DNA from 2 places in the Candidatus Clostridium stratigraminis genome. Region 1 is predicted to be linked to the other one. Evidence: a T-box and tRNA genes for the amino acid it is inferred to sense, from the RefSeq annotation. Region 1 holds a T-box; the other holds one or more tRNA genes.
The links. The T-box of region 1 lies ahead of argS (arginine--tRNA ligase). A T-box ahead of a tRNA ligase gene usually reads a tRNA of that ligase, here a tRNA-Arg.
Positions count from the first base shown of each region.

Region 2: it encodes a tRNA-Arg, which carries the amino acid that the T-box ahead of argS (arginine--tRNA ligase) is inferred to sense. The anticodon was not compared.

Region 1 is NZ_JBJHZZ010000010.1:1,467-16,053, reverse strand. It holds gene pflA (pyruvate formate-lyase-activating protein) at 1-186, opposite strand, end outside; gene pflB (formate C-acetyltransferase) at 223-2,445, opposite strand; gene ACJDUG_RS12895 (FeoA family protein) at 2,834-3,061, shown strand; gene feoB (ferrous iron transport protein B) at 3,075-4,847, shown strand; gene ACJDUG_RS12885 (FeoB-associated Cys-rich membrane protein) at 4,902-5,054, shown strand; gene ACJDUG_RS12880 (ribonuclease H-like domain-containing protein) at 5,078-5,875, opposite strand; gene argS (arginine--tRNA ligase) at 5,985-7,676, opposite strand; T-box leader at 7,727-7,950, opposite strand; gene ACJDUG_RS12870 (thioredoxin domain-containing protein) at 8,008-10,068, opposite strand; gene ACJDUG_RS12865 (DUF6414 family protein) at 10,303-11,175, opposite strand; gene ACJDUG_RS12860 (SHOCT domain-containing protein) at 11,409-11,669, shown strand; gene ACJDUG_RS12855 (response regulator transcription factor) at 11,741-12,451, shown strand; gene ACJDUG_RS12850 (sensor histidine kinase) at 12,490-13,890, shown strand; gene ACJDUG_RS12845 (urease accessory protein UreH domain-containing protein) at 14,091-14,587, shown strand, end outside.
Region 2 is NZ_JBJHZZ010000016.1:15,767-35,168, reverse strand. It holds gene ACJDUG_RS15575 (TetR/AcrR family transcriptional regulator) at 55-621, shown strand; gene ACJDUG_RS15570 (YhgE/Pip family protein) at 860-3,220, shown strand; tRNA gene ACJDUG_RS15565 (tRNA-Arg) at 3,414-3,490, shown strand; gene ACJDUG_RS15560 (TetR/AcrR family transcriptional regulator) at 4,088-4,651, shown strand; gene ACJDUG_RS15555 (oleate hydratase) at 4,799-6,574, shown strand; gene ACJDUG_RS15550 (flavin monoamine oxidase family protein) at 6,721-8,412, opposite strand; gene ACJDUG_RS15545 (nucleoside deaminase) at 8,604-9,044, shown strand; gene ACJDUG_RS15540 (phospho-sugar mutase) at 9,115-10,839, opposite strand; tRNA gene ACJDUG_RS15535 (tRNA-Ser) at 11,073-11,164, shown strand; gene ACJDUG_RS15530 (SDR family NAD(P)-dependent oxidoreductase) at 11,241-12,038, opposite strand; gene ACJDUG_RS15525 (SDR family NAD(P)-dependent oxidoreductase) at 12,044-12,904, opposite strand; gene ACJDUG_RS15520 (DUF1700 domain-containing protein) at 12,894-13,619, opposite strand; gene ACJDUG_RS15515 (PadR family transcriptional regulator) at 13,612-13,935, opposite strand; gene ACJDUG_RS15510 (HD-GYP domain-containing protein) at 14,322-15,395, shown strand; gene ACJDUG_RS15505 (hypothetical protein) at 15,530-17,020, opposite strand; gene ACJDUG_RS15500 (diguanylate cyclase domain-containing protein) at 17,151-19,343, opposite strand.

The DNA.
Region 1 (14,587 bases):
ATAACGAAGTATCTTTTTCATTAATTCTTCTGGTGTCATTTCAGTTCCGCCATCTCTTGCCCAGGTATCAGGGTTGTGACAATAAGCACATCTAAGCTTACAACCTTGTAGAAAAACTACAGTTCTAACTCCAGGACCGTCCACCAAACCCATACTTTCTATTGAGTGTACTCTACCTTTAATCATGAAATCCCCTCCTTTAAATTTTTAAAAAGTTTTTACTTACATTTTTTCATGGAATGTTCTGCTTATGACTTCCTTTTGCTGAGCTTTTGTTAATCTATTAAAATTAACTGCGTATCCAGAAACTCTTATTGTTAAGGTAGGATACTTTTCTGGGTGTTCCATTGCATCCATTAAGGTTTCTCTATTTAATACATTTACGTTTAAGTGGTGAGCATTTTGTCCAAAGTATCCATCCATAACAGCTACTAGGTTGTTGACTCTAGATTCTGAATCCTTACCTAATGCGTCTGGAAGTATGGAGAATGTATTGGATACCCCGTCCTGGCAGCATGAATATGGAACCTTAGCTACTGAATTAAGTGATGCAAGAGCTCCTTCTAAATCTCTGCCATGCATTGGGTTAGCTCCTGGTGCAAATGCTTCTCCCGCTTTTCTTCCATCAGGTGTGGAACCTGTCTTCTTACCGTAAACAACGTTTGAAGTTATAGTTAAAACTGATAATGTATGCTGAGCATCTCTATAAAGCGGGTGTTTCTTAAGTTCATTTGAGAATCTTTCAGCTAAGGCTACAGCAATGCTATCAACTCTGTCATCGTCATTTCCGTACTTAGGGAATTCTCCTTCAACTTCAAAGTCAACAGTTATTCCATTTTCTCTTATAGGCTTAACTTTAGCGTATTTTATAGCGCTTAAGGAATCTGCAGCAACTGAGAATCCTGCTATACCAAATGCCATTAGCCTACCAACCTTTGTATCATGTAATGCCATTTGTGATGCTTCATAAGCATATTTATCATGCATGAAGTGAATTATATTCATTGCATCAACGTAAACTTTGCTTACATATTCTAATACTTTGAAGTAGTTAGCTAATACCTTATCATAATCTAATACTTCATCTGTTATTGGTTCAATTCCTGGAACAACAACAATGCCTTTCTTTTCATCTACTCCACCGTTAATAGCTAGAAGTAATGATTTAGCTAGGTTGCATCTTGCTCCGAAGAATTGCATCTGCTTTCCAACCTTCATTGCAGATACACAGCAAGCAATTGCATAGTCATCTCCATATATAGGTCTCATAACGTCGTCATTTTCATATTGAATAGAGTCAGTTAATATAGACATTTCAGCACAGAATTTCTTAAAGTTCTCTGGTAAGTTTTGTGACCAAAGTACTGTCATGTTTGGTTCTGGAGCTGTTCCTAGGTTGATTAGTGTGTGTAAATATCTGTATGAGTTCTTAGTTACTAATGGTCGTCCATCTTCACCAACGCCACCGATTGATTCAGTAACCCAAGTAGGATCTCCAGCAAATAAATCGTTATATTCTGGTGTTCTTAAATGTCTAGCAAGTCTTAATTTGATTATAAATTGATCAATAATTTCTTGTGCTTCTGCTTCAGTTATAAAACCTGCTTGTAAGTCTCTTTCAATGTATATATCTAAGAATGTACTTGTTCTCCCAAGTGACATTGCAGCACCGTTATTTTCTTTTATTGCTGCAAGATATCCAAAGTATACTGCTTGTACCGCTTCCTTTGCATTAGTAGCTGGCTGTGATATATCAATACCATAAGAAGCTGCCATGTTCTTTATTTTTCCTAAAGCTCTTATTTGCTCATTAACTTCTTCTCTTAATCTTACTAATTCGTCGAGCATATCGCCTTTAAGATTCTTAAGATCTTTTTTCTTTTCTTCAATTAAGAAATCCATACCGTATAGAGCTATTCTTCTATAGTCGCCTATTATTCTTCCTCTACCATAAGCATCTGGAAGACCAGTAAGGACAGCAGCTGATCTGGCAGCTCTTATTTCTTCTGTATAAGCATCAAATACTCCTTGATTATGAGTCTTTCTATATTTTGTAAATGTTTCATGCATTTCATCACTAATCTTGTATCCATAGGATTCAAGGGATTGCTCTGCCATTCTAATTCCGCCCCATGGATTTGTAATTCTCTTTAGTGGAGCATCTGTTTGTAGTCCAACTATAACTTCATTTTCTTTATCAATGTATCCTGGTGCAAAGGTATCTATACCTGATACATTTTCAGTATCAACATCTAAGATTCCTTTTTTTGTTTCTTCTAAGATAAGTTTGCTGCACTCATCCCAAATCTTTTTTGTTTTATCTGTAATTCCTGCTAAGAAATTTTTATCCCCATTATATGCTGTATAATTTTGTTGAATGAAATTTCTGACATCTATTTCATTCATCCATGTTCCTTCTTTAAAGCCTTCCCATTGTTTAAACATAAACTTCACTCCTTGCTTTCTCTTTTTACACTCACTATTATATAGTATATTTTTGTCTGTATCAATAGTCAATTAATTTGTTTTTAAGCCATTTTTATAAATTAAATTATAACAGTTGAATATTCTGTATTATTTTCTTTGTTTTTCTATGCCAATTGATAATAATTACTTATTAATTTTACTTATGACATATTAAATTAAATTAAATTCACAGTTTAGTTTTAATCTTGTAAATTTTTAAACAATTATAATAGTTATTTATAGTAATAAAAATCCAGCTTCTGCAAAACAATTATTTTTAATTGACTAATCAAACAAAACTATTGACAGTAGGACTACAGCATGTTATTATTTATTTGAGAATGATTTTCAGTACGAGGTGGTAATAATGAGCATTTACGATCTAAGACCTGGTGAGAAAGCTTATGTAAGCAATATTATTGGTGACGAGAAACTAGCAAAAAGATTACTTGCTTTAGGAGCAATTGAAGGGACGGAAGTATTAGTAAAGGCTGCAGCTCCCCTTGGGGATCCCATATTAATAAATTTCAGAGGGTTTGACTTAGCTATTAGAAAGAAGGATGCAAGAAACATTGTAATAACAAGCATAAAATAAAGGAGGCTGACCTATGAAAATTGCAGCATTACTTGGAAACCCAAATGTAGGTAAAACCACTCTATTTAATTATCTAACTGGTTCAAATCAACATGTAGGAAATTGGGCTGGTGTCACAGTAGAAAAAAAAGAGGGTTATTTAGAGAAGGACATTAAGATTGTGGACTTACCTGGAATATATGCAATGGACACCTACTCAAATGAAGAAAAGGTTTCTAAGGAATTTTTACAAACTGGAAATGTAAATTTAATCATAAACATAGTTGATGCCTCTAGCTTAAATAGAAACTTGTACCTTACAATGCAGCTTAAAGAATTTAACATACCTATTGTTTTAGTTTTAAATATGCTTGACGCTGCTGAAGCTAAAGGAATTGATATTGATTTTGACAAACTAGCAGAAGGACTCGGTGTTACAATTATACCAATTATAGCTTCTAAAGGAAAAGGCATAAATAAGTTGAAGGAACTTCTAAAAAGTTCTGATTTTTTAAGTCTTCCTATTGATAATAATTATCAATTTCAAAACGAAAAGGAAACCTATTCATATATAGAAAATGTATTGAGGGACTGCATTAGTAATAGAAACATGGTGGGGCTTACTACTACTGAAAAAATCGATAAAGTATTAATAAACAAATATTTAGCTTATCCTATTTTAGCAATTATTTTATTTTTTATATTTCAAGTTACATTTACCTGGGCCGGAAAGCCTTTAGCGGATTTTTTGCAAACCTTATTAAATGGTTATTTTGTCCCAACTGTGGATGCTCTCTTAAAAGGCAGCAGCAGCTGGTTTAAGTCATTAATTATTGACGGAATAATCGGTGGTGTAGGTTCAGTAATAGTATTTCTTCCTGTTATTATGTTACTATTCTTTTGTATTTCCTTTTTAGAAGACAGTGGTTACATGGCAAGAGTAGCTTTTATTATGGATAGAATAATAAGAAAGATGGGGCTTTCAGGTAAGGCATTTATACCACTAATTATAGGTTTTGGTTGTTCAGTGCCAGGTGTAATGTCTGCTAGAACACTCGAAAGCGAAAAGGATAGAAAACTTGCAGCACTACTTGTACCACTTATGTCTTGTAACGCAAGATTACCTGTTTACTTGGTTTTTGCTGCAGCCTTCTTTAAGGGTCGTGAATCCCTTGTGGTTGCATCCCTTTATGCATTAGGGGTAATAATAGCCTTTATAATAGGAATATTATTTAAAAATACCATATTTAAAAAGGACGACGAGCCATTTATAATAGAGCTCCCTGAATACAAGCTTCCAGAAGCAAAAGGCTTAATAATGCATACATGGGAAAAAGGTAAAGGCTTTTTAAAGAAAGCCGGAACAATTATTTTTTCAATCTCTATAATTGTATGGCTTCTATCTAATTTTAACTTTACTGGTTTCACAGATATTAATAATAGCTTTTTGTCTTATATCGGCAGGGCAGTAAGTCCTATATTCATACCTTTAGGCTTTGCCTCCTGGCAAAATTCCGTGGCATTAATTGCAGGTATTATGGCTAAAGAAGTTGTTGTTGGAACCATGGGTGTAATATATGGCAGTAATTTATCTTCAGTATTACCAACTGTGTTTACACCACTTTCAGCTTATAGCTTTTTAGTTTTTGTTCTACTTTATACACCATGTATATCTTTAATAGCAACTATGAAAAAAGAATATGGCGGTAAAATGGCAGCATTTTCTGTAACTTACCAGCTGGTATTAGCTTGGATAGTATCTTTTCTTGTTTATAATCTTGGAAATATTATTATTAAATTAATATAAATCTATTTATTAAATAAATTACTAAAGAAATAATATTTATGGGAGAGTGATCTTATGACAGTTGAAATAATTTTTACAGTGCTAGTAATAGCTATAGCTGTTTTCATATTCTATAAGAACTTAAAAAAGAGCACCTCAGGAGAATGTAACTGCGGTAGCTGTTCTAAGAGCTGTCCAAAATATATGATGCATAAAGAAAAAAAGTAGATAAATTTATCTACTTTTTTCTTTTAATAGCTGCTGCTTACCATATTACTTATTTCTCTGCTATTTATATTGCCTTTTAAAATGGCGTCTATGATTTTAGATGCTGCTTTTTTTGATACTCTTTCTACTTCAAAAGATACTTCAATATTATTCTTTTTAATTAGGCTTTTTAAAAACTTAAGCTGTTTCTCAGTTATGCTGTCTTCTCTAATTATAGAGGTATTATTTTCAACCTTATAAATAATTTTAAAGATCAAAGGTAAATTTAATACATCTTCATAATTGTGCAGCATTATAATATCTTTTAACTCGTCTTCTTTAGTTTCTAAATATTGATAATATAGTTCCACACTCATTCCGCCATCTATTTGATCTTCCCTATTAACCCCTAAATATTTTTCTACAGTTTTAAGGTTGCACCTTTCCATACCTAATTGTTTGTAATAAGGTCTAATTATTCTATATAAGTCTATATGTTCATTTGGAAGGCTGCAGTGAATATTATTTTTTCCCATTCTCCTAGCTATGAATGGCTCATCAAAAGCTACCCCATTATAGGAACACCATCTATTAAACTTAACTATATCCTTAGCGAAGGCATATAAAATTTCTGCTTCATCAATAAGTTCTTCAGCGAAATACTGTTTAATATTAAACTTTCCTTCATCATTGTAATATCCTAAGGATATAAGTATGATATAGTCCTTATCCTTTTCAAATCCCGTTGTTTCAATATCAAAATATGCAATATTATGCATATTATATTTTTCAATAATATCTGCTTCAATCTTTATGTTATCGGTGTACTCTCTAATATACATTACTTCCTCCAATTACTTTCTTAAGCTACAAAAAGATTATATACTAAAATAGCACATTTTTAAATAGGAAACTCCATAGAGTTATTAGTTTTACTCTATGGAGCTTATATTACATCTTTTCAACTACATCAAGTCCAATTAACCATAAACCATTTTTAATTACTTGACAGGTAGCTTCAACTAAATTTAATCTTGCTTTTTTGAGTCCAGCATCTGCTGCATTTAAGATACTGTGAGAATTATAAAATTTATTAAAGGCTTTAGCAATTTCAATAACATGTCTTGTTATAATTGAAGGCTCAAGTTTATCAATTGCCAATAGTATAGCATCCTGTAATCTTGAAATTTCTTTTACTAATTCAAATTCTTCAGTAGAAGTCATTTTGCTGTAATCTGCCTCAGCAGTTATATCTACAGCTTTTCTCAAAATACTCCTGCCTCTAGCATAAGTGTATTGTACATAAGGACCCGTTTCGCCTTCAAAGTTAAGCATTTCCTTCCAATCAAATATAATGTCCTTCTCCTTGTTGTTCTTTAAATAAGTAAATATAATTGAACCTATACCAATTTTCTTTGCAACTTCTTCTTTGTTTTCTAAATTTGGATTTTTCTCATTTATAACTTCAAGGGCCTTTACTACTGATTCATTAAGCAATTCTTCTAAATATATTGCATTTCCGCTTCTAGTGGAAAATTTACCTTCTGAGAATTTAACTAGTCCAAAACCAACATGTTTACAATCATCAGCCCAATCATATCCCATTAGTTTAAGGGTAGTAAATACCTGCTTAAAATGTAGTGACTGTGAGCTTCCTACTACATAGATATTTTTATAAAAGTCATAGGTTTTCTTCCTATACATGGCTGCGGCTAAATCTCTTGTAGCATAAATAGTTGCCCCGTCAGACTTTTTAATAATACATGGCGGCATGTTATATTTATCTAGCATAACTACCTTAGCACCATTGCTTTCTACTAATAGCCCCTTTTCCTGAAGCTCATCTACAACTGCATCCATTTTGTCGCTGTAAAAGCTTTCACCAGCATAAGAGTCAAAATGAACATTTAACATTTCATAAACTCTATTAAATTCTTTTAAACTTAGTTCTTTAAATACATTCCATAAATGAACTTCTTCCTCACAGCCATCTTCAAGATTTTTAAAATGCTTTCTTGCCATATCTTCTAAAGACGGATCCTTTTCAGCTTCTTCATAGAACTTAACATAAAGTCTTTCAAGTTCACGAATAGCATTAGCATGAAGTGCTTCTTCATCAACCCATCTATGATAAGCTGTAATTAGTCTTCCATATTGAGTTCCCCAATCTCCTAGATGATTTATTCCAATTGAATTGTAGCCTTCAAAATTTAGAATTCTATATAAGGAATTCCCTATAACGGTAGTACTAAGATGTCCAATATGAAAATTCTTAGCTATATTAGGTGATGAATATTCTACAATTACATTTTTCCCTTCCCCAATTTTTGAAGAACCGTAATCTTCATCTTCTTTAAGTACCTCTCCAATTATCTGCTTTACAAAGGCAGCTTTATCCATAAAGAAATTTAAATAAGGTCCTTGACAGTCTATCTTTTCAAAGCCCTCTTTACCTATTTTATTCTTAAGTTCCTCTGCAATCATATGAGGAGCTTTTCTCATTGTTTTTGAAAGTTGAAAACATGGAAAAGCATAATCACCCATATCAGGTCTTGGGGGAAGCTCTATTAATTTTTCTATTGTACTTAGTTCTAAATCAACCTGCTCTTTTATTTTCTCTGCCACTAATTTCTTGTAGTCCATAAAATCCTCTCCATTCTTATTTTTGTATGTAAAAAACCCGTCTCTAAAAATATAGAGACGGGTATGACATTTCCGCGGTACCACTCTAGTTGATATAAACAATTTATATCCACTCGAAATTTTAACGCAATCAACGGCTCGCCCTACACATAAATTAAACTTCAGGCAGCTTCTTAGAGGCTCTCTTCCTTTTTTATATTCTACATGGCTTCCACCATTGCCCTGCTCTCTTTAAGAAATCTAAAAAAAGTACTCTTCTCATCACTGAATTTAATTATAAATATTTACACTATATTATATTATTATTAATTAATACTGTCAATATGCAATATTAAGTATTCCTATAAAGTACATCACTTAGCTCATGTTCATCATTTATAGGTATGCCGCAGGTAAAATTTTGACAGATATAAACTGTAGTCTTATTATCAAGCATTTTTCTATCTTCTAAAGATCTAAATATTTCTAATGATTTCTCCATTTCATCATTTAATAACAAGGTAGAAAAGGGTAAATATTTTTCATTAATAATATTAATATACTTTTGGGTTTCAAATCCGATCTTATCCCCGGCTATGATAATTTCCATTGTATCTTTAAAATTAAACATAAAAGCTATAAGAGCTAATGAATAACTGCTTGGATTGTTTGTAATAGTTCCAGCAAAAATATCAAACACCTTTTGTGCTTCTTCTTCTAATGTGCTGTCCCCAGTAATTCTAGCTAGTCTTATAAGATTATAAGCTGCTACAGAATTTCCAGATGGCAGCGCACCATCATAGATTTCCTTAGGCCTTATAATTAATTCTTCTGAATCAACACCGTATAAGAAGAATCCGCCCTTCTCATCTGAAAATAGCCTTAACATTTCACTATTAAGTTCTAATGCCTTACTTAAATATTCAGTTTCAAACGTGCTTTCATATAGTTCAATAAGTCCCCAAATTAAAAATGCATAATCCTCTAGATATCCTAAATATGCTGCTTCTCCATCTCTATATCTAGCCAGAAGCCGACCATCTTCCCTTACTGAGTTTTTAAATATAAATTTAACTGCTTTTATAGCCGCTTCTATATAGTTATTATTTTTTATAACCCTTCCTCCATAAGAAAGTGCTGCAATCAAAAGCCCATTCCAAGAAGTTAGTATTTTATCATCTTTATGCGGATGAATCCTTTTTTCTCTTTCTTCAAACAATTTGGCTCTTAGATTTTCAAGTTTGTTTTTCAATATTTTATCATTTTCAATATCATGCAAGTCCATGTAAATCAAATTAGGTATATTTTTCTTTTCAAAATTACCGTCTAAGGTAATATTATAATACTTACAAAAAAGATTTCCATCCTCATATCCTAATATATTAATTACTTCATTCTTATCCCACAAATAGAATTTTCCTTCAATCCCCTCCGAATCTGCATCTTCTGCAGAAAAAAATCCACCTTCTGGGGAAGTCATATCTCTTAGAATATAGGTAAATATTTTTTCCGCTGCTTCTTTATAAAATTCCTTTTTTGTAGCATTAAAAGTTTCCATATAAGCCATAGCAAGAAGTGCATTATCATAAAGCATCTTTTCAAAATGTGGCACTAGCCATTTTCTATCCACTGAGTATCTTGAAAAGCCAAAGCCAATATGGTCAAATATACCACCCTTATACATACTTTCTAAGGTTCTCTCTACTATTTCAAGCGACTCCTTTTCGCCAAAAATGTAGTTGTATCTAAGTAAATATAAAAGATTATGAGGAATTGGGAACTTGGGTGAATCTCCAAAACCACCAAATGAAGGATCGAAACTACTTCTTAGTTCTCTATAGCACTTCTTAAGAGTATCTTCGCTAAGCTTTTCTTTATTCTTTATATATTCTGATTTAGCAACAGCATCAACAATAGTTTTACTGGAGTTAATTAAATCATCTTTTCTAGTTCTCCATGCCTCCTCTACAGAATATAAAACATCCATAAGCCCTGGTCGACCGTACTTACTTGTTTTAGGAAAGTATGTACCAGCATAGAAAGGCTTCTTATCTGAAGTCATAATGATTGACATAGGCCAGCCGCCGCTTCCAGTTAAAGTCTGACATACTGACATATATATACTGTCAATGTCAGGTCTTTCTTCCTTATCTACTTTTATTGAAATAAAATATTTGTTCAAAACTTCTGCAACTTCGCCATCTTCAAAGGATTCCCTTTCCATTACATGACACCAATGACAAGTACTGTAACCAATGCTCAGAAATATAGGTTTATCCTCTGAGACCGCCCTAGAAAACGCTTCTTCTCCCCAAGGGTACCAATCTACTGGGTTATGGGCATGTTGAAGTAAATATGGTGATTTCTCATTAATTAATTTATTTGTTGTTTTATGTTTATTTTCAGTTACCAACTTAACACATCCTCTTAATAGACTTCCTTATAGTATGTGATAAAAAAATAACTTAATGCAAAAGTAATGTAGCAAACAGTTTCTATGCATTTATTTGATGAAGCCATCTATCTGGCCTCTTTTCTTCCCCATCATAATTGAAAGCCTCCTGAATGCATATTGTGTATAATTATTATATCACAATAGAAATTCAGAGGTTTCCTAGGCACCAAAAAGAACCAGCTTACTGGTCCTTTAAACATATATGGCAATAGGTATAACGTTAAGCCCTGGTCCATTTACCTTCGTAGTAAATTTATCTGGCACCAATATCCCATTAATATTTAGTACCTCTAAGTAAGGGGCTAAAGATTCCAGAAATCTATTATAGTAATCGCTTGTAGCCGTTTTTCTTAGTAAATCAAAATAATTATTTTCATCTACAATTCTTGAAACCTTTCCCAGAACCCTTAATTCTGAATGTGCCAAATCATATACGTAAGCATTTTTATTTGAAAAATCATTTAAATCTACAGTTAATACTATATTAGAAGAATTTGTATTAAGTACTATATCGGTAGTATTATTCATACTTAAAGAACTACTTAAAAATTTTAATTGATTTAATATAAATGTTATATTAGTTATACCAGATACCTTTATCCTCATTAAGTTATCTAACATTTTAATATCGTAGGACTCTATTACCCCTATCAATGTATTAATCGATGACAAAAGTGATGTTGTTGTCATATTTGCAGTAAATTCCACATATTCACAACACTTTATATTACTATCCAAAATATCTTCCTCTATTATTTGATTAATCATATTCTTTTCAAGCAGCATTGCTCTAACGTTATTAAATCTAGAGAAATCCGTAAAAATAAATGTCGAATTAACGTCCTTTAACAATTCTATTTCACCATGAAATTTTCCTAAATGATGATTATTGATAACAACATCTCTTTCTTCTGCCACAGTTCTATCCTCATTCTTTTTTCTAAGGTGAAATTCTATCATGTCACGATTCCTAACATCTCTACTTTCTTCAAATCCCCCAAACATTAATGCTGTCAAGTCCAACACCAAATCTTGATTTACATAAATTGGTATACCATTAACCATAAGTAACCCCCCTTAATTGCTATACTACATAGTATTAACATTATAGTGCTGAGGTTAACTTTAATTTCCTTTTTAGAGCTAGAAGCTAGGTTCATGTGCCCTGCGATTATAAAGAAATAATAATTTTGCTAAAAATAATAATCTTAATTTCTTCATAATTGCTTCACAATTTATAATTATAATAATTACATAGAAAATAATTTAATTTAATCACAAATAAGGAGGATTTGATTATGTTTTGTGGTGGTTTTGGAAGATTTGGAGGATATGGTTTTGGTCCTTCAGGCTCCATAGGTTATGGATGGATGTTCTTAGCTGCGGGTTTTAGATTATTAATATTTATCGGACTAATAATACTGGCTGTTAAATTATATAAGAAGTATTCTAATAAATCTAATGCTAGTATGAGAATACTTGATGAAAAATTCGCTAAAGGTGAAATAAGCGAAGAAGAATACTTAAGACGAAAAACAATTCTTTCACAGAATAACTAGAGAGCTAGCTCCCTAGTTTTTTTTATAGCTATAAATTATAATTGCATTATAAAGGTTTTGAGGTGAAATATATGAATAAGCCATTTAAAATATTAGTTGTTGATGACGAACAAAACATATTAAATGTGGTTAAAGCCTATCTTGAAAAAGAAGGATTTGAAGTAGTTACAGCTATGGATGGAGAAGCTGCCATTCGAATATTTAACAATGAAACTATACAACTTATAGTTTTAGATTTAATGCTTCCTAAAGTGACAGGGGAAGAAGTATGCACCAGAATTAGAGCTATCTCCAGTGTTCCTATAATTATGCTAACTGCAAAAACAGATGAAGAAAATAAAATAGACGGAATATCTATAGGTGCGGATGACTACTTAACCAAACCCTTCAGTGTACGAGAGCTTGTAGTAAGAGTTAGAGCCCTGCTTAGAAGAACATACAGAGATGCTGCCCCTATGGCTGATATTTTAATCTTTAATAATGGTGATTTAGAAATAGATATTAAAAAGATGCAAGTGAAAAAGAAAGGTGAAACGGTAAACTTAACAACAAATGAATTTAAAGTTTTAACATCATTACTTACTAACCCAGGTCAATTGTTATCGAGAGAACAACTAGTGGAAAAAGCCTTCGGTATTGATTATGAAGGCTTTGATAGAACAGTTGACACATATATTAAAAATATACGACAAAAAATAGAAGATAATCCTAAGGATCCAAAATATATAATTACAGTTTACGGAATTGGATATAAATTCATTTCAAACTCACCTGAGGCTTAAGGTCAGTGCTGCCCAGTGTTTCCACGAAAGGAGAAAAAATGAAATTATCTTTGATGAAAAAATTATCCCTAGGCTTTCTTGCTGCAGTTTTAGGATCAATTATTTTAGCAAGCTTTATATCAAATTATGCAGTAGGAAACGAATTTAAAAAATTCTTAGTAGATCAGCAAAAAACAAAAGTTAGTAATGCTGTAAAAATTGTTACTGAATTATATAGTACTGAACAAAATTCTTCAAGTATAAATACAGGCGAAATCCAAAGATATGCCGAGCTTCAAGAATTATATATAGAGGTTAACGATTTAAATAATAATACCTTATATTCCTCCGGCAATTCATATTTACAGCACAGCAGCATGATGGGAAATATGATGAGTGGTATGATGAATGGCTTTTCTGGAATTAATATAGGAGAATATGCTGAAGATAAATTCCCACTAATAGTTAATAATAAAGAAATAGGAACTATAATAATAGGTTACTTTGGAACCTCCTATTTGTCTTCTGCTTCGGTTACTTTTTTAAGTACCCTTAATCACTCTTTTATTTTATCGGCAATTACAGCTTTATTTTTCGGATTTATTATTAGCGTAATTATTTCAAGACAGCTTTCAAGACCTCTTGCTAAAATAACTGAAACTGCAAATAAGATGAGTACTGGAGACCTTAAAGTAAGAGCAAATATAAATACAACTACTAAAGAAATACATGAACTTTCTAATTCTATAAACTACTTAGCAGAAACTTTGAATAGTCAGGAAATGCTGAGAAAAAGATTAACCGCAGATATGGCACATGAACTTAGAACTCCGCTAACTACATTAAAAACACATGTAGAAGCATTTATAGACGGCATATGGGAGCCTACTACTGAACGTTTTGAGACTTTTTACGAAGAGATTGAAAGACTGACAAAAATGGTAGATAACCTTCAGAGCCTAGCAAAACTGGAACAAACCAATATTAATTTAAACAATAGCAAAATTGATTTATCAGATGAATTATCGAAAATTTTAGATACCTATAAGCCTCTTTACCTTAAAGAAAACTACGAACTAACAAGTGATATAGAACCAGCAATAATAGCAATAATAGATAAGGATAAATTCAAGCAAATTATGAATAACCTGCTTTTAAATTCCTATAAATACCTAAAACCTAATGGTAAAGTTCACGTAATATTAATGAAAGATAAACAAAATATTATAATTAAAGTAATTGATAATGGTATAGGCATACCTGAAAAAGATATACCTTATATCTTTGAACGCTTCTATAGAACCGATTTATCTCGAAATAAAAACACAGGAGGTTCTGGCATTGGTCTTACAATAACAAAAGCCTTTATTGAGGCGCATGGAGGTAAAATCTATGTAGCTAGTAAAGTTAATGAAGGTACCACATTTACTATTGAGTTTCCTAATATATCAGTACAATAACATTTTCTTAATCAAGATGAGCTAGTCTAACTTATCTTCATAAAATCAACACAACTTTTTTGTATACTTTTATTTGTAATAAAAATTCAGTATTAAACTTTAACCTTATGGTACTTACTTATTATATATCAGCTGATTTTTTATTATCGCTTAAGGATTAATACTTCTTTACCTTTAAAATCATTAAAAGGAGAAAACTTATGAGTGTTAAAAAAGAGAAAATAAAAGTCTACGAAATGACCTGTACATCTTGCGAAAACCGTGTTGAAAGAGCTATCAAAAAATTGGAAGGAGTAATTGACGCAAAGGCTAGTTATGCTGGAGAATTTGTTGAAGTAGAATATGACGATAAACTCTGCAGCAATGCAGCCTTAAAAGCTTCTATACAAAAAGCCGGATACAGCGCAAAGAGTTCAAATGATTATAAATTCATGGGAGTTCTTATTATAGTTGCTGCAATGGTGATCTTAGGGCTGAAGACAAGTGGTTTTGATATGGAATCAAAGCTTACCAATGCTTCCTATGCTGTTCTTTTTGTAGTAGGTTTACTTACTTCACTACATTGCGTAGGTATGTGCGGCGGTATAATGCTATCCCAGAGTTTATCAAAAGAAGGAACCAATAAGGTTGAAGCAATAATGCCCGCTATTTCATATAACCTTGGAAGAGTTGTTTCTTACACTTTACTTGGTGGAAT
Region 2 (19,402 bases), on a different contig from region 1:
ACTGGTCAATAATATAATAACTAAGTAAAATCAAATTTGGAGTGATTAATTATGATGAGTAAAACCAAAAGAGATATATTTGAAGCTGCTATTAGAATATTTTCTATAAGCGGCTATGATAGTGCTACCATGGATGATATTGCTCAAGATGCTGGGGTGGCTAAGGGTACTCTCTACTATCATTTTAAAAGTAAAGAAGAGTTATTTAAATATATTATTACAGAAGGAATGGAGTTAATAAGTGAAGAATTAAATGAAGCTGCCTTAAAAGAAAGCAGCTCCTTGGATAAATTGAAGTCAATTTGCAATCTTCAATTAAAAATGATTTCAGAGAAAAGAGATTTTTTTAAAGTTGTTATGAGTCAGCTGTGGGGGCAAGAAGTAAGGCAGCTAGAACTTAGAGATTTTATAAAGAAATATATAAGCAAAATAGAAATATTTTTAAAGCAGGCTATGGAAGATGGTGTTATTAAAAAAGAGGACTCTAGTTTTATGGCCTATACCTTCTTTGGAACACTTTGTTCAACAGCAGTCTATGAATTAATTAATGACGGTAAAAGCAATATCGATGTTATTACTGAAAAGGTTATGGGTTATATACTTCATGGAATACAATCTTAAATTTATAGTTAATTAATTATATTAGGCTAAGATGATTTGTTAAAAGTTACAAGCTTTAATTATTTTATATAAGTTTTCAAATAGAAGATGCAATAGGCCATATGGCCTATTATCTTCTATTTTTTTATTATCTAATAATTTTACAAAACCTATTGACATATATAAAAAAATGAGATATAACTATAACTGACCAGTCGGTATATACTGGACAGTCAGTATAAAATGAAGGGATGATACTATGAATTTCATTAGAATCGCAAAAAGAGATATTGTTAGTATTTTTAAAAACAGATTCTTAAGAGTATCTGTAATCGCAATAATTATAGTACCTCTTTTATACAGCTTACTTTATCTCTATGCATTTTGGGATCCTTATAGCAAATTAGCTGATCTGCCTGTAGCAGTAGTTAATCTCGATAAGGGGAGTACCTTAGATGGAAAGGATGTAAACTATGGAAAAGACTTAGTTGATAACCTTAAAGATAACAAGAGTGTAGGCTGGAAATTTGTATCTAAAGAAGATGGTGAAGCAGGCGTTAAGGGAAGCAAATATTATGCAATGTTTGTAATTCCTGAAAACTTCTCAAAAAATGTGCTCAGCGCCAAAGATGGTACACCAAAACAATCAGAAATTTCCTACGTTGCAAATGAGAAAAGAAACTTTCTTGCGGCTCAAGTTAACAGCAAGGTAGTAGTAGAAATTAAATCTGAGCTAACCAAAAATATAGTTAATGAATACACAAAAGCAGCCTTTGATAATCTTTATGAGGTAAAGGATGGCATGCAAAAAGCAGCTGATGGCAGCAAAGATTTATATGATGGTACATCGCAGCTTAATGAGAAGGTTCCTCACCTTACAAATGGTGTAAGTAAGCTGTACAAGGGCTCAAGTGATTTAAGCAGCGGATTAAATCAGCTTGGAAATGGAACAAATACTTTAGCCTCAAGCTTAGCAGCAGCAAAGGATGGTGCAGCATCACTTGATACGGGAGCTAATCAATTGCAAGCTGGTTTATATCAGGTTGGTGCAGGCTTAACTCAATTAAATTCAGCTGTAAGTAAAGATACTAGAGAAAATATTAGCTTGTCTACTGGAGTAAAGTCTTTATATGATGGAATAACAAATAGTGATCCTACTAAAGGCCTTAGTTCAGCTGTAGCTCTTTTAAATACCAAGGTAAATACAAGCTCTGATCCATTTCATCCAAGCTTAGTAAATGGAATGAGTGGAGCTTATACAGCTTATAACAGTCAAATAGTAACTATGGTTAAACAGGCTCAAGTGCTTGCAGCTAATGGTGATGCAGCAAATGCAAACAAAATACTATTAGGTCTTGTTCAAACTATGAGTACAAGTGCAAATCCTTCAGCACCTAATTACATTTCTATTAATAAGGCACCTACGTTTTTTGATGCAATGTATTCCTTAAATGATGGGATTACAAACTCTGATCCAACGAAGGGTTTGGGAGCAGCAATAGGCGTATTGAACACAAAGGTAAATGTGGGAACAGATGCTATGCATCCAAGTTTAGTTGCTGGAGTAACGGCAATTAATAATGGAGTCAACGTTGGCAGCAGTACCAGCCCAAGCTTAGTAAGTGCCGTAGCTCAATTAGATAATGCTGTAAATGTAGGTTCAAAAGATCAGCCAAGCGTGCTTACAGGAATAAATCAAATAAAAAATGGCACAGCTCAGCTAATGTCAGGAATGACCGCAGCAGCAGCTGGTGCAAATGAGCTTTCAATTGGTGCAAAACAATTAAATGAGGGAGGAACTCAATTAAGAGATGGACTAAGTACTTTAAATAGTAATATTCCGGAGCTTAATAATGGAGTTTCTAAGCTTTACGATGGCTCAAAGGAATTAAAGGATAAGTTAAAGGATGGCTCTGATAAGATAAATAAGAATCTTATAAATAGCAGCAATACAATGGCAGAGTTTGTGTCACAGCCTTTAACAATTAAAGAAAGTCCAATAGATCCAGTTAAAAATTATGGAACTGGCTTTGCTCCATATTTCATCCCGTTATCTTTATGGGTTGGAGCTCTACTGATGTTCTTTGTTATTACTGACAAAGTAGATGATGATATAAATGCAAGTCCAGCCTCTATAGTATTAGGAAAATATTTATCCTACGGATATATTGGAATTATACAAGCGGTTCTTGCAAGTGCAATAGTTATAGTGCTTGGCCTAAGACCTAATAATGTACCGCTGTATTTCTTATTTAATATTATATTATCACTTGTATTTATTGCTATAATGCAAAGTTTAATATTCCTTTTAGGAATGGCTGGAAGACTGCTATCTATAGTTTTATTAATACTTCAGTTAACAGCTTGCGCTGGTACTTTCCCATTGGAAATTGTACCAAAATTCTTCAAGGTTATTAATCCATACATGCCATTTACCTATGCGGTATCTGGCTTAAGGGAAGTCATTGCTGGACTTAATTACGCTGTATTTACTAAGGATGTTTCGGTGCTTTTAGGCGTAATGGTAGCATTCTTGTTAATTTCAGTATTATTTAAAGGTCATGCTGATAAAGCACAAGAAAAGTTCAGAGAGGCAAATCAAGATATTAATATGGCATAAAATAAAAAATGACTGGGGTTGTTTAAAAATATATTTTAGACAACTCCAGTCATACTCAATTTATTTATTGCTTAAAATTTATATTGTGTAAAATATATAGGATTAATATAGGTTAATATATTTCCAATATATAGTTAATACTATTGACAATAAAAAAAAGATGTAATAGAATATGAGGGTAAATTAATAATCTGTGTGTATAGCTCAGCAGGATAGAGCGACGGTTTCCTAAACCGCAGGCCGGGGGTTCGAATCCCTTTACGCACACCAAAAAAGTGAGATGCATAAGTAGTATCTCACTTTTTTACATACCATTTTATTTGCAAATTGTTTAAAAGTAATTAACAGTTAATATTTAGTATCGTAATAAATTTGTAACAGATTACAGTTAATATATAAATGTAGCAGTTAAACAATTAAAGTTACCCCATCCTGTAGCAGTAGGTTTTTATTAAAACCTACTGCTATTTTATTTTGATATTTAGTAAGAAGATAAATAAGAATTTACATTTTCTTAATGTAAAATAACAATAATAGTGTTATAGTAATCTTGAGGTGATAATATTGGAAAATTCATTAAGTTTAGAAGAGTTCAAATTACTTGCACTTCAATATCAAAGAAATAAGAAAAGAGATAGGGAAAAATACAAGAAAAAAGCTGATGAGGACTTATATTGTTATCTAACAAAAAGGTCATTACAAATAAAAAAACGATGTGGATATTTTTGATAAACAAATGAGCCTATATGGCTCTTTTACTATTTAGTGTCATAATATTGAATTTATATTTCAAAGTCATTATGTTATACTAATTAGAATATATAAGTTTAGAGACTATTTAAGATATTAGAAGTAGAGGTAATTATTATGTCGCTGACAACAAAAAAGGCTCTTGAAGCCTCTTTAAAAAATCTTCTTTTGCAAAAACCTCTAGATAAAGTTACGGTTTCTGATATAGCAGCAGATTGTGGGATCAATCGCATGACTTTCTATTATCATTTTAAGGATATATATGACTTAATAGAGTGGGTTTGCGTGGAGAATGCAGCCAAAGTCATTGGTGGTAAAAAAACATATGACACTTGGCAGCAAGGTTTTTTACAAATTTTCAATGCTGTGCTCCAAAACAAAGCTTTTATTATAAATGTTTATCATTCTATGAGCCGTGAGCAAGTTGAAATCTATTTATATAAGCTCACATATGATCTTATGATAGGTGTTGTAGAGGAGCAATCTGCAGAGATGAGCGTACGGGAGGAAGATAAAAAATTTATAGCCGATTTCTATAAGTTTGCCTTTGTGGGAATAATGCTGGAATGGATACGAAACGGAATGAAAGAGGACCCTGTGTCCATTATTGATCGCCTGAGTGTATTGATACAAGGAGATATCATAAAGGCCCTAAATAAGTACCGTATAGACAAAAATTAATCAAAAGTGCTTATTTGATTAAAGTTTTTACAAATTTGCCCCTATGATGAAAGTTTCATCATAGGGGCAAATTTGTTTATTGTGGCCGCACTAAAGCAGCAGTATTCTATATTCAGAAACTAAAAATAATTTAATGGAGGTAAGGGTATGTATTATTCAAGTGGTAATTATGAAGCATTCGCACGTCCACTAAAGCCAGAAGGTGTTGATCAAAAGTCTGCCTACTTAATAGGATCTGGTTTAGCAGCACTGTCTGCGGCATGTTTTTTAGTTCGTGATGGGCAGATGAAAGGTGAGCACATTCATGTACTTGAGAAGGACCCCATTCCTGGAGGATCCTGTGACGGCTATCAATACGCCGACCGCGGTTTTGTAATGCGAGGCGGCCGAGAAATGGATAATCATTTTGAGTGCATGTGGGATATAATGCGTTCCATACCATCAATTGAAACAGAAGGAATCAGTGTTTTAGATGAGTATTATTGGCTCAATAAGGCAGATCCAAACTATTCACTCTGTCGTGCCACAGTAAAGCAAGGAGTGGATGCACATACAGATGGAAAATTTGGATTGTCTGATAAGGCTTCAATGGAAATTATGCATCTCTTTATGATGCCTAATGAAAAACTGTACGATGTCCGTATTGACCAAATCTTCAGTGAAGAAGTGCTGAACTCCAACTTCTGGATGTATTGGCGAACTATGTTTGCCTTTGAAAACTGGCATTCTGCATTGGAAATGAAGCTGTATCTGCAGCGTTTCGTACACCATGTAGGTGGTTTACCTGATTTCAAGGCACTCCGATTCACAAAATATAATCAGTATGAGTCACTAATCTTACCTATGGTAAAATACCTTAAGGATCATGGAGTTCAATTTCACTACGATACTAAAGTTGTCAATGTTGAATTTGATATACAACCGGATAAAAAGATAGCTAAGCGTATCATATGTCTCCACCAGGGTGAAGAAAATAACATTGATCTTACTGAGGATGATCTTGTGTTCATAACCAATGGAGGATGTACTGAGAATTCTTCTTTAGGTAATCAGAATCAACAGGCTCAGATGGATACAGAAATCAAGGACGGCAGCGGCTGGGATATGTGGTGCAAGATTGCTATGCAAGATCCATCTTTCGGACGTCCTGACAAGTTCTGTACTGCACCCGAGAAAACAAATTGGATGTCTGCTACAGTAACTACTTTGGATCAGCGTATTGTTCCTTATATCAAGAAAATCTGCAAGCGTGATCCTTTCAGCGGTAAGGTGGTTACAGGCGGTATCGTAACAGCAATGGACTCTAACTGGCTTCTAAGCTGGACCTTCAACCGTCAGCCTCAATTCCGTGCACAGCCAAAGGATCAGCTTGTAGGGTGGATATATGGTCTGTTTAGTGACAAGCCTGGTAACTTCGTTAAGAAGACCATGCTTGAATGCACAGGTAAGGAAATCTGCATGGAATGGCTGTATCATTTAGGTGTTCCAGTAGATCAGATTGAAGAACTTGCAGAAAACAGTGCCAACACAGTTCCCTGCATGATGCCTTATATCACAGCCTTTTTCATGCCTCGAAGAGAGGGCGATCGTCCGAAGGTTGTACCAGAAGGAAGCGTGAACTTTGCCTTTATTGGTCAATTCGCTGAGACCCTTCGAGATACTATTTTCACTACCGAGTATTCTGTTCGTACCGGTATGGAGGCAGTTTATACCCTGCTTAATGTTGATCGTGGAGTGCCTGAGGTTTGGGGCAGCGTATACGATGTGCGCTCACTTTTAGATGCCACAGTTAAGCTTTCTGATGGAAAGAAGCTTACAGATAAGGAGCTTCCCTTCAAAGCAAAAATTGCACTAAAGGAAGCTCTGAAAAAAGTAAAAGGTACTGAGATTGAAAAGCTTCTGAAAGACTATAAGGTTATTTAATGAGACCGTAAGGAAATAATGTATTATCTATAAAAAAGGGGTTATTGCAAAATTACCGTAGTTAGATTATATTTTGCAAAAACCTCTTTTTTAATTACTGTAAAGGGTATGTTACAATTCAACTTTTGAAGAGATTATTAACTATGCTATTTTTGAAAATTACTATTATATGCAAGAGTATTTGCTGCCAATTTACCACTATATAAGGCACCTTGCATCCAAGCATGTGTTGCAGAGGCATGCTCTCCTGCAAAAAATACTTTATTATCAAATTCAGGTTTTAAAATATCATGTAAGAAAATAGATTTCTGTCCTGGCATTGTCATTGAAAAGGCTCCTCTAAACCACTGTTCATTATTCCAATTTATAGTCCTATATTTTTCAACTATATGATCTAGATACCCCTTTGGAAGACCATGGACCTCTTCAATTTGATCTTTTATAATTTCCTTTCTGCGTTCCTTATTTGCATTTTCAAGTCTTACGGCATCTAAATTTAAATTGTAGGAGGCCACTATTACACCTGGCTCTTTAGATAAATATTTATTTGCTTCATCATATAAAGCATGATCAGAAGGATAAATTACATTTTGAATTGGTAAATCAGTATTAGAAACTCCACCATTAATTCTTCCATAATCAGTATCCTCTTCCCAAAATCTTTTATTACATAAAAGCAGCGTTCTTTGGGAATTTACATAATTAAATTCTCTAATGGCCTGCATCTTTCTATTACTAAACAGAGGCTTGATATCTACTAGTCTTAAGGTGGAAAAGGGAATGGCACAGATTATATAATCAAAGGATTCTATTAAATCCTGAGAAATTTGTCTAGTTCTATACTTAATAATAACTTTATTTTTATCTTGCCTATAAATTCCTTTAACATAGTGGCCTGATTTAATTATAACCTTTCCTAATAAGTGATTTGGTATATCTTCATATTCTGAAGGATGCGCAGAGGTTAATGACTTGTAAAAGGATAAAGGAAGATTTGAATTTCCACCGTCAACTCTGTATAGGGTTGAAAAATCAAGCGGGTACATTTCTGACAATAATTCTGCATGGCTGATATAAAGAAATGACCCTGTAAGTGAGTCAACACTAGAAATTAAATTTATTGCATCTTCACTTAAACCCAGCATTTCAAAAACTTGACGAAAGCTCATTTTAATAAGCTCTGAATAGGGGACAGAGTATTTAGGAAGTATTTTTAAAATTTCTTTTCTTATATTTTCAGGAAGTCTATTTAGTGGTTCATTAATGGCATAATTATATAAAGTAGGCCAGGAAATATTTTTTTCTCTCTCAGTCAAGTTATACTTTGGATAAAGCTTTTCAGTAACATTTTTTCCTGCTGAGTCATTTCTAATTCTTGTATTATGAACATAGACAAAGGCATTTGGATTATCCTGTATAAAGGGCATTGTATTAAGCTTAAATTTATTTATATAATGCCAGGTAGTCTCATGGGCTACTGGAATTCTTATGGGTCCTAGTTCTCCGTAATACTTTTTTTCCTTATCAAAATAGTGGGTATAAACTCTTCCACCGATTCTATCAGTTAATGCATCAAAAATAGTAATATCTGCGCCAAGTTTTCTAAGTTCAAAGGCACTTGAAAGTCCTGCAAGACCTCCTCCTATAATTCCTATTTTTACTCCTTTTAGTTTACCTGGCGGGCAATAATTTAAAATATCCTTAGGAGGGCTTAATAGCCCTATTATGTTATTAAAGTCCTCTGACCTTCCTGCTTTTTTTAAAGAGTTCTTTAACATTTCATGTCTCTCTAAATTAGTTGGATTAATTGGAACAGGTTGAATGCCATTAACAGCCATAAAACAGAAAACTCCTAATAATTATTACTAACATATTTATAATATTTAAATTTAAAAATTATGACTAATAACTATGTTCTGGAGGTTTTAAATGATCAATTATAAGATATATTTCAATGTAATCTTGAAATAATAAGGTGGTTATGCAAGAATAGGAATTATATTTAAACTTTGTTATGGTGGTATTTAATATGAAAGAATTTTTTATGGATGAAGCATTAGAAGAGGCTAGAAAAGCTCTATATATTAAAGAAGTTCCAGTGGGCGCTGTTATAGTTAGGAATAATGAAATAGTGGCAAGAGCACATAATCTTAAAGAAACATTAAAGGACCCCACAGCACATGCGGAAATATTGGCAATAAAAAGAGCTTGTGAGTCTCTTAATAAGTGGCGACTTACAAGCTGTGAAATGTACGTTACCTTAGAACCCTGTGCTATGTGTGCCTCTGCCATAGCCCAAGCTAGAGTAAATAGGCTCTATATCGGTACCTTTGATCCCACAGCAGGGGCCTGTGGATCCGTAATAAATGTATTAGAAAATCCAAATTTGAATTATAATATTCAATTAGACTGGATGTATAACACAGAGTGCAGCAAGCTGCTTAAGGAATTTTTTATGGCTAAGAGATAATAAAGCAAATTCCTACTGTTTCATGACAAAAGACGAGCCACGAAAAACCTCCCCGTGGCTCATAATTATTTTATTCAACCGATTCTAGTTTTCCTAGAACTATTTCCTTCATTGCAGTAATTTTCTCTTCTGCTGCTTTTTCCGTATCAGCCTTAGAGTATAGGTAAAGCTTAATTTTTGGTTCAGTGCCCGAAGGCCTTACAGAATACCAAGAGCCATCTGCCAGTACGAATTTTAAAACATTTGAAGCTGGAATATCAACTTCTAATTCGTCGCCAGTAACAAGGCTTATATTTTTACCTATTTTATAGTCAGTATATTCTACAACACTTGTATCCTTTATTTCAGTAGGATACTCAATTCTATAAACCTCCATCATTCTGCCTATTCTTCTGCTGCCCTCAATTCCCTCTAAAACTAATGAAATTTGAGCCTCCCTATAGTATCCCAATTCTTCATAGGTTTCTTCTAAAACATCGATAAGGCTCTTACCATGCTTCTTATAATAAGCAGCTGCTTCAACAAGCATCATAGAAGATATAACTCCATCCTTATCCTTTACGAAATCGCCAGTAACATAGCCAATACTTTCCTCATAGCCAAACACGAAGCTGTGATTTCCTGTACTTTCAAGTTCATTTGCCTTGCCGCAGATATTTTTAAAGCCTGTTAAGGATTCGTAGGTAGTAATGCCATATTTCTCAGCTATAGCTTTACCTAAATTGCCAGTAACTATTGATTTAACTATAAAACCATTAGAAGGCAATTTACTTAGTTCCTTTCTAGCTTCCACAATATATTTAACCAGCATTGCTCCTGTTTGATTACCATTAAAGGAAACATATTTTCCTTCCTTATTTCTTACCATTATCGCAAGTCTATCACAATCTGGGTCAGTTGCAATTAAGAGCTCAGCTCCAAGCTCTTGACCTAATTTTTCTGCATACTGGAAGGCCCTAGTATCCTCTGGGTTAGGAAATGGTGCTGTAGTAAAATTAGGATCTGGGTTCTCTTGTTCGGGAACTACAGATATGTTTGTAAAGCCCCTCTCCTTTAATACTCTTCTTACTAAAATATTACCAGTTCCATTTAGAGGAGTATAAACAACCTTAATATCCTTATCAATATTTTCTCTTAGTGCAAGAGACTTAACCTTAGAAACATATATATCATCAAGTTCTTTTCCTACAATATTTAAAAGACCTGCAGCTAGAGCCTCTTTTTCATCCATAACCTTGATATCTTCAAAGTTTTTAATATTTAATATCTTTTCAGTAATAGCGTCAGCTAAGTCCTGACCTATTTGTGCACCATCCTCCCAATACACCTTGTAGCCATTGTATTCTTTTGGGTTATGGCTTGCAGTAACAACAATTCCTGAAGCTGCATTTAGATGTCTTACAGTAAAGGATAAAAGTGGTGTTGGCCTAAGGCTTTCAAAAAGATAGGACTTTATATCATTTGCAGCTAATACTAGTGCAGCTCTTAAGGCAAATTCCTTTGAGAAATGCCTGCAGTCATATGCAATTGCAACGCCTCTGTCCATGTACTGCTTACCCTTATCTTTAATGTAGTCTGCTAGTCCTTGGGTTGCTCTGGAAATTATGTAGATATTCATTCGATTAGTCCCTGCTCCTAGTTTTCCTCTTAGTCCAGCAGTACCAAATTCCAAGTCTCTATAAAATCTATCTTCTATTTCTTTTTCATCTTTTTCAATGGATGTGAGTTCAGCTCTTGTTGCTTCATCAAAGTATGTATTTGATACCCAATTGTTATAGGCTTCCCTATAGTCCATATAGACATCTCCCTTTCTTATATAAAGTACTTTTTACTAAAGAATATATCTTTTGATAATTATTCTAATTATATAATTATATTACTTTTTTAGTGTTTATGTAAACCTGCAGTGTAAAATAATACTAATTATCTTTAGAATATATTATTTCACATATGCCTTATAGATATTTATAGAATATGAAAAATTGATTTATACATATATTTTTAGTATAATTGTAATGTAAATCATGTGGAGAGATGTCCGAGTGGTCTATGGTACCTGCCTCGAAAACAGGCGAACGGGTCATACCGTTCCGTGGGTTCAAATCCCACTCTCTCCGCCAAGTTTAAAGGCTCTAGCTGTTTGTGCTAGAGCCTTTTTTCTATAACCTGCTGCCGTTAAGGCTTGGCTTTGATTTTTTAATTTGTATTAAGCCATTGCTTTTGTGCATGCGTCCATCTTGAATAAAGCAGCCTTGTTATTATTTTTCTGGGAACTATATTCCCTAAAACACCTAAAATACTGTTTAGTAAACCAGGCACATATAATGCCTTATTAGATAATGAGCGTGAAATTGTATTATGAACAACCTTTTCCAAGGGGTTTGTAGTGATATCACCATAAAAGCCCTGTGCTGCAATTCCACTTATTGCTTCCTTTGTGGTTGCCATACCTCCCGGGCATAGTGACATTACAGAAACATTATCCGATTTTAATTCCTCTCTCAATGCATATGAAAAGTCAAGAAGGAACCGCTTCGAAGCTGCATAAGTGGCTTTAAGCGGCATAGGATACAAGGATGCAAGACTTGATACGAATATAATATAAAATCGATTTTTGTTAGTTCTTTTTTCAAGTACCCTATGAGTAATCCTCAAGGTAGCTTCAAGGTTTAATTTTAATATCTTGAGAACAGAATTTATGTCCCGCTGCATAAATCCACCCTCATAATCTACTCCTGCAATATTGAGAAGCATATGAAATTGAAGCTTTTCTTTCTGGGCAAATAACATAAACTCATCTACGCTGTTGTCTGAGGTGAGATCACAGCTCTTTATAGTTACAGAAGTATTATATTTTCTTTCAATACCAGATTTAATTGCATTTAAACCACTTTCATTTATATCGGTCAATATGAGGTTGTATCCTCGTTTTGCGCACTCATTTGCAAAGGCTCTGCCAAGTCCGCCAGCTGCACCAGTAATCAATACATTCATTTATATCACCCCAAATAATTGATATTGCAAAGTTTTTCCGAGAGTACAAATAATCTGTCAGAGTTTTCCTTGTTAACCTGTTTACTATACGTATGAGGCTTTAAAAATCTGAAATAGAGTTCACGAGGAGGTGTTTCTTCCATACAAAGCATTAGATAGGTTTTAGCAGCTTCCATAGAATCCACACCATGTTTTTTTCTCATACTCCATATAAAATTAACAAGCCAACCGGTATTTTTGTTGCCGATGTTTGTGCTTACAAGTCCGGGATCGACACCATAAGCTGCAATACCTTTATTTCGATACCTCTCATTTAAAGTATAGGCGGTAAGCATGTTGCATAGTTTCGACTGTTTATAAGCTAAAAGTGGATTATAACCCATTTCAAACATTAAGTCCTTCCAACGCATTTTCATCATTTTATGAGAATCGCTGGAGGTGAATAATATGCGTCCTTTCCCTAAAAGTAAGTTGGAAAACAGCTCATAAGTCAGCAAGAAACCTGCAAGATGATTAAGCGCAAACTGCTGCTCATAGCCTTCATTTGAAGTCATATACCAGCTTCTTACGCAGCCTGCATTATTAATAATGGCAAAAAGTTTATCATTGCAATTCTCATGCAAATATTTTTTAATGTCCTCTCCTATTCTTATTACTTCCTGCTGCTGTATCATATCACCGTAAAAAAAGATAATATCTGCATTTGAAAATTTAACATTTAGATCTTTATAAGCCTTCTCGCAATTTTCCTTACTGTGACCGACTCCAATTACTTTAAATCCATTTTGGAGCAGCAATTCACAGGTTGAAAAGCCTATACCTGAAGTTGCGCCGGTTACCACAATATTTTTCTTGCTATACTGCATAATTAAACCATCTCCAAGCATGCCAGAATTCGAATCTTCCTGAACATAAAACCATTGAGATAAAGCCAATAACAAATAGCACACCAAATACCGCCAAAGAAACAATAATTACTTTACGAAGTTTGTACTTAAAGTTGTTTTTAAATAGTGGAAAAACGGAATAGGGTATATTCCTTTTGCCTGATAGTACATTCTTTTGCCACCTAAGCCAAGCAGTTCCAAGTTTAACAGCAAGCATATAGCAATTGATTGTTAAGACAGCACTGATGACACCAAGGGCGATGCTGGCTATACCCGTTATAGCTCCTGGCAAATAAGGAATATATGGAATAACCGCTGTTCCGGTAATAAATCCTGGTGCAACAACCAAACAAATTCCTAAAGATACAAAAGCAATAGTCAAAACAACCAATACAAGGTCCCATACAAAAATAATAGCGAAAAATGATACAATCCATATATCCGCGAAGCCAATACCAATTGTCAGCAGTATATTATTACCTTGTTTCCCGGTGGTAGTATCGGTATTGCTTTCATATTGCATAGCAACATCTTCAGGTTTTCCTAATTTTGAAACTATCTCTTCTTCACTGAGTCCATCTGCCATCTTTCTTAAAAAGTGCTCATTATATTGTTCGATAATATCGTCTATTTCATCAACGTTAATTCTTTCAAGATCTTTTGATAGTATATCTAAAAATCTTTGCTTATTCATGATATGATTCCCCCTCTAATAATTTTTCAACAGTCTTCATAAAGGATAGCCATTGCTGTTTTTCATTTGTAAGGTATTCTTTTCCGCTTTCTGTAATAGTGTAGTATTTCCTCGGCGGACCACCACTCTCTTCAGAAAGATAAGTAGTTACAAGTCCATCGCTTTTTAGCTTTCTTAATAGAGGGTATACAGAGCCGTCAGCAATGTCTATGTGCCTTGAAAGATATTCGGATAGATCGTATCCATACCAGTCCTCTTTGGAGAGCATTGACAACACAAGAAGATCCAGCACTCCTTTTTTATATTGATTATTCATTTTACTTAGCACCTCCTATCACACTAGTGATATCTCTATACTATTGAATATAATTCAATAGTATAGGTTTGTCAATAGTGTTGTGCAAATATTTGTTAATACCAAAATCATTTACAGTAAGATTCATTTCTTAAAATTCATTTCTCTCCACTAAAATCAAAGTCTTCGGTAAATTATGCTGGAGCATTAAGAAAAACTAAACGAAAATGGATAATAAAAAAGGTTTAGAATATTGAATTGTAAACCGTATAATAAATGGCGTAGAACTTTTGAAATGGTTAAAATTACAATTAAGATTAAAAACCATCTCTAGAAATGAAATAATAGTACGATAATTTAATTAAAGAGTATATTTACTAACATTAAAGTGTAAGAGGTGAAATTGAATGCCAAGTCACAAAAAATCAATATCAGTTAGTAATCTAAAAGTGGGAATGATAGCTGCTGCTGATATATATGAAGGAAACAATAAGTTACTAGCAAAAGATCAACCTGTTACTGAACTAGTAATAACTGAGCTTAAACAGTCTTATGTAATAAATAGAATTGAAGTATATATAGAAAGTGATTTGCCTGAAAAGAAATTAAATAATACTATTTCATTTAATTTGAAAACCATTGATGAACTAGAGAATATTTTAAATAGTTTCTCTGTTGATTTGGAGAAAACATTAGATAGTATATCAGACGTGAAGCAAACTGATATAGATGAGCTGAGAGTTTTTACGAAAAACATCCGAGATAAATTTACCGCAACAGATGCAGTTCTTAAAAATATTGCTTTTAACAGAAGCACAGAGCAAAGTTTTTATAGACATAGTATGAATGTGGCTGCTATTAGCTTTATACTTGGAAAGTGGTTAGGGGTTACCGGGAAGGATCTGAATTTTTTAATTTATTCTGCGGTGCTGCATGACTTTGGTATAACAAAACTAGATAAAGATATTGTAGAAAAAGGCAGTAAGCTAGATGCAAATGAATATAAGATATTTAAGACACATCCTATTATTGGTTATGAATTTATTAAAAAGTTCTCGTATTTGGATCCCTCTGTGGGCTATGGAATATTGATGCATCATGAACGAATGGATGGATCTGGATATCCATTGGGACTTAAGGGGGATAAAATAAGCAAATTCTCAAAAATAATTGCCATTGCAGATTTATTTGATGAAATTAGTTCAGGAAGTTACTCCGAAGACATTAAAGGCCCTTTTGATGCGCTTAATATCATTAGGCAAGAAAGTTTTAAAAGGCTAGACTTAAGCTATTGCAACATGTTCTTAAATCATATGATAAATTTCTACATTGGAGAAGAGGTAATTTTAAGCGATAAACGTAAATGTAAGGTTGTTAAAGTGAATATGGATGATCTGCTAAATCCTATATTGCTTGAGGGTAATGTTTTGCTTGATTTAAGTAAAGAAAAGGACATATATGTAGAAAGATTTGCTAGATAAGCTAGGAAGAATAGTGACTGAAATCAAATTCCACTCTCTCCGCCAAAATGAAAGACCCTAGCAAAAAAGTGCTAGGGCCTTTCTATTAGATTTTTATTTATTATAACTGTGCCTTTGGATTAAATTCTGATATCTTAGGTAATATTATTAGTTTCAAGTTTTTCCTCTGAAGTCTGGATATTTAATTGAGACTTGCCTAAATAACTATCAATGTAGGAAGCTGGTGCCTTCAAGAATTTAAAGTATTCTTCCGAATTCTTTCTTATATTTTCACCAATGCCTTTTAGTCTGTTTTCAATTTCTGTTTCCTGCTTAGAAAGGTTATTGAGCTTGCTTTCATGTATTTTTTGCAGATTTTGAATTTGTTTTTCGCCGTCTGATAAACCCCAAAGCATAAGTTGAAGCATCTGTTTCCTAAGTTTTTCTTCCAGCTTTTGCATCTCCTTTTCATGCTCCTTAATCATCTCTTTCCTACGCTCTTTTAGGTTCTCTAACCTAGCTGAATATTTTATATAATCCTTAATAAGCCTCTCTGAGTTGATTTCATACCCCATTCTTACTTCTCTATACGCATTCATCCTAATAAAATAGTTATTATCTTGCTGTTTTGCCTTTTCAAATGCATTCACTAATGTTTGAGAGGCGTTAGAGGCCTTTAGACTGCTTAAAGCAGTATTCATTAATTCCAACCTTCTATTGGGATCATTATAGTTAGTATCGTAATATGCAGCTCTATCAGTTTTATAATAAGCACTCAAAGTATTCCTAAGTGCTGTAAAATCTTTATAGCTTAGCTTATCAATATTTTGAGTTTCAGAAAACTTGTCTTGAAGGAATTGTTCAAGTTCATCTCTTGTACCGCTAGTATTATTTTTATAAAAAATTTTTGATGCGGAAAGCATATTGTAAATATTTTTCTTAAATTCATCTTTATTAATAATTTTTTCGCCTCTTATGCCCATGTCAGTTCCCTGAGAGGTGTATATTTGCTCTGCGTTGTATGCCAGATTAAAAAACGATGAAATATTTTTTGATAGGGCTTCAGCTAGATTTTCAGCATAATCATCAAATGAAGAGTCCAGAATTTTAGTTAGACTTTCTATTTGATTATCATCAAGCTCTGGATTTGCTTTTATGCTATTTAAAATATTTCCATATTGTGATGTATACTCTGAAATAGATGAATTGTCCTCTAAATCTAGCCAATCATTTTTACTAAATATATTCTTTATTTCATCTAGGATTGATAATACTGGTTTGGAATAATTTAAGCTAAGTTCAATAGTATCAGAGTTTGCTGGCACTACATCATTAGAGCCAGTCTCCATAACTGTATTCCCACCGTTATATGCATTAGCAATTAGAGCTGTTGAGTTTACGGAATTAATATTATTAATGTACATATCCTTACACCTCAAATCATTAATATAACTATTTTCTCTATACTTATGGCTTATATCGAAATATTCCTCTATATTAAAATTATAGTTAATAAAGGGAAGAAGCAGCTTCCAAAAATAGTTTGATTCAAAAAAATTAAGCCTTACTAATATATCGGAAAATAATTGTATAACTTTACATATAATGATTGAATTACCATGATTTTCAATAATTTTATATAACATGTGAGCTTGGAAACTAGCGCTCTTAAGCATCCACAGATCAAACCCTGGACTCTCTGCCCAAATAAATAACACCCATATGTCTTATTACTTTTATTCAGATAAGTAATAAGTATATGGATGCTATTAATAATTAATATACTCCAATTCTATTTCTACCCTTTTGCTTTGCTGCATATAGGGCTTTATCAGCAAAGGCTGTTATATGCTTTACTGTTAGTTCTTCATTTGGAATCATGGTGCAAAGTCCAATAGTCAGTGTTACATGAGATGCAGCCTTAGAATATTTATGTTCTATATTTAACTCATCAATTAAATTTTTTATTTTTTCTGCTATATTAAGGGCAGCTTCAGTAGAGATGTTTTTAAAAACTGTTGCAAATTCATCTCCACCATATCTAGCTGAAAAACCATTAAATTCATTTGAAGCTGCTTGTAAGGCTTTTGCAATCTGTTTTAAGCAGTAATCTCCTGCAAGATGGCCATAATTATCATTATATTCCTTAAAGCTATCTACATCAATTAGTATTATGGTATAAGGCTCACTATTTATTTTAGCAATATTCCAATCTATTTCTGCTTGTTCATCAAAATATCGTCTGTTAGGTATTTCAGTTAAACCATCTAAGTTTGATAAAACAAGTAATCTCTCATTTAATTTCTCAAGATCATTTGATTTTTGAGCATTTCTAATAGCAATTGCAATATAGGAGGCAAGTGCTTTTAAAGTATCCAGGTTGTATTGTGAATAAGCATTTTTAGTGATGCTTTGCACTGTTATTACCCCTAATACATTGTTTTCAAAAATCAACGGGCAATACATTAAGGACTGCATTTTTGCGCCAGGAGTTATTTTTCTATCTTCCATATATAACTTATACTCATTTTCCACGTCATTAATAAGTATTTCCTTGCGGTTTATTATACACCAGGAGGCCCAGCCGCTTTTATTAGCAATGCTATTTGAGAATACAGGATATCTTTTAGAGTTTTCAATAAATAAACTATATTCAATAGTTCCAGTTTCTTTATCATATAATGCTATTCCAAAGGTATATGCAGGCATCAAATTATTTATGCTTATATATACTAATTGTAAGATCTTTTCAAAATTTAGCGTAGATGTAATATCTTGTCCAATTTGGCTTATAGTTTTCATGTTATTATAGAATTCCAGCAATTCAGAAGTCTTTTTTTCTAAAGCTTCTGTTTTTTCCTTTAGTTCTACATTTTTAAGTCTGTAAATTTCCTTTTCTTGAAGAGACTGTTCCATTTTAAACTGAAGAGTAATATTTTTTAATTTATGTTCAACACTTTCATCCATTACTTTTTTCTCATGATCGTGAAACTTTTTATAATAATAAAGTGCCTTGTCATATTGACCTATTTTTTCATGGATTTCAGCTAAATAAGAATTTATTTTTGAGATCATTTCTTTAGAGTTAATTTCATAAGCTAAGCTTAAAGCCTTGCCAAGATATTCAACAGCCTCATCAAAATTATTATTTTTTATTAATAAATCGTGGAGATCTATCATTACGGTAATCATAAAGAAACGTTCATTAGTCTCTTTGCTTATTTCTAAGCTCTTTAAAAATAAATTTAAGGATTCTATTGAATTATCTTGCTTAAGGTTTATTTTACCTAGCTGATGCAGACAAGCAGCTTCAATCATTCTATCTTTAACCGTACGTGAAAGCTGCATGCTTCTTTCAGTAAAATCCTTAGCAGTTTGGTAATCATTTAAATAGTAATACACTTCTCCGATGTTCTGTAGTACAATACATTTAACATTTTCAGCACTGATTAAATTACAAATTTCCAGGCTTTGTAGATAGTATTTTAAAGCTTCTTGGTAATTTTTTAAATCCTTATAGATTTCTCCAACATTATTTAATACCTTGCATTCACTATTCTTATAATTAAATTGATGTATGATTTCTAGTGATTTTATGTAGTATTCAAGTGCGGAGTTATAATTTGAGAGGTCTATATTAACATTACCTAAGACATTTAATATATCTGCTTCATATTCCTTTAAGTTATCTTCTTTTGTAATCTGAAGTGCATCCATTAAAAAGCTATTTGCTTCTTCTGAATTTCCAAATATATATGAAGCCTTTCCTTTAATAAATAAACTTTTAGCAGCACCTTTTTTATACTGTATTCGTTTTGAAAGATTAAAGGCTTCATCAGATAACTGGATAGATTTTATGGGAGTATGTCTTATTACTTCTTCAGCTGAAATATTTAATTTATCTATCTTTTCTATAAGAGGATAATCAGCAAATACTTCCTTATAATTTCCTAACTCATAATTTTCCATAAAATATCTCCTATCGCGCAAATATGCTATTTAAATGCTCTAAGATGAATATGGCTTAT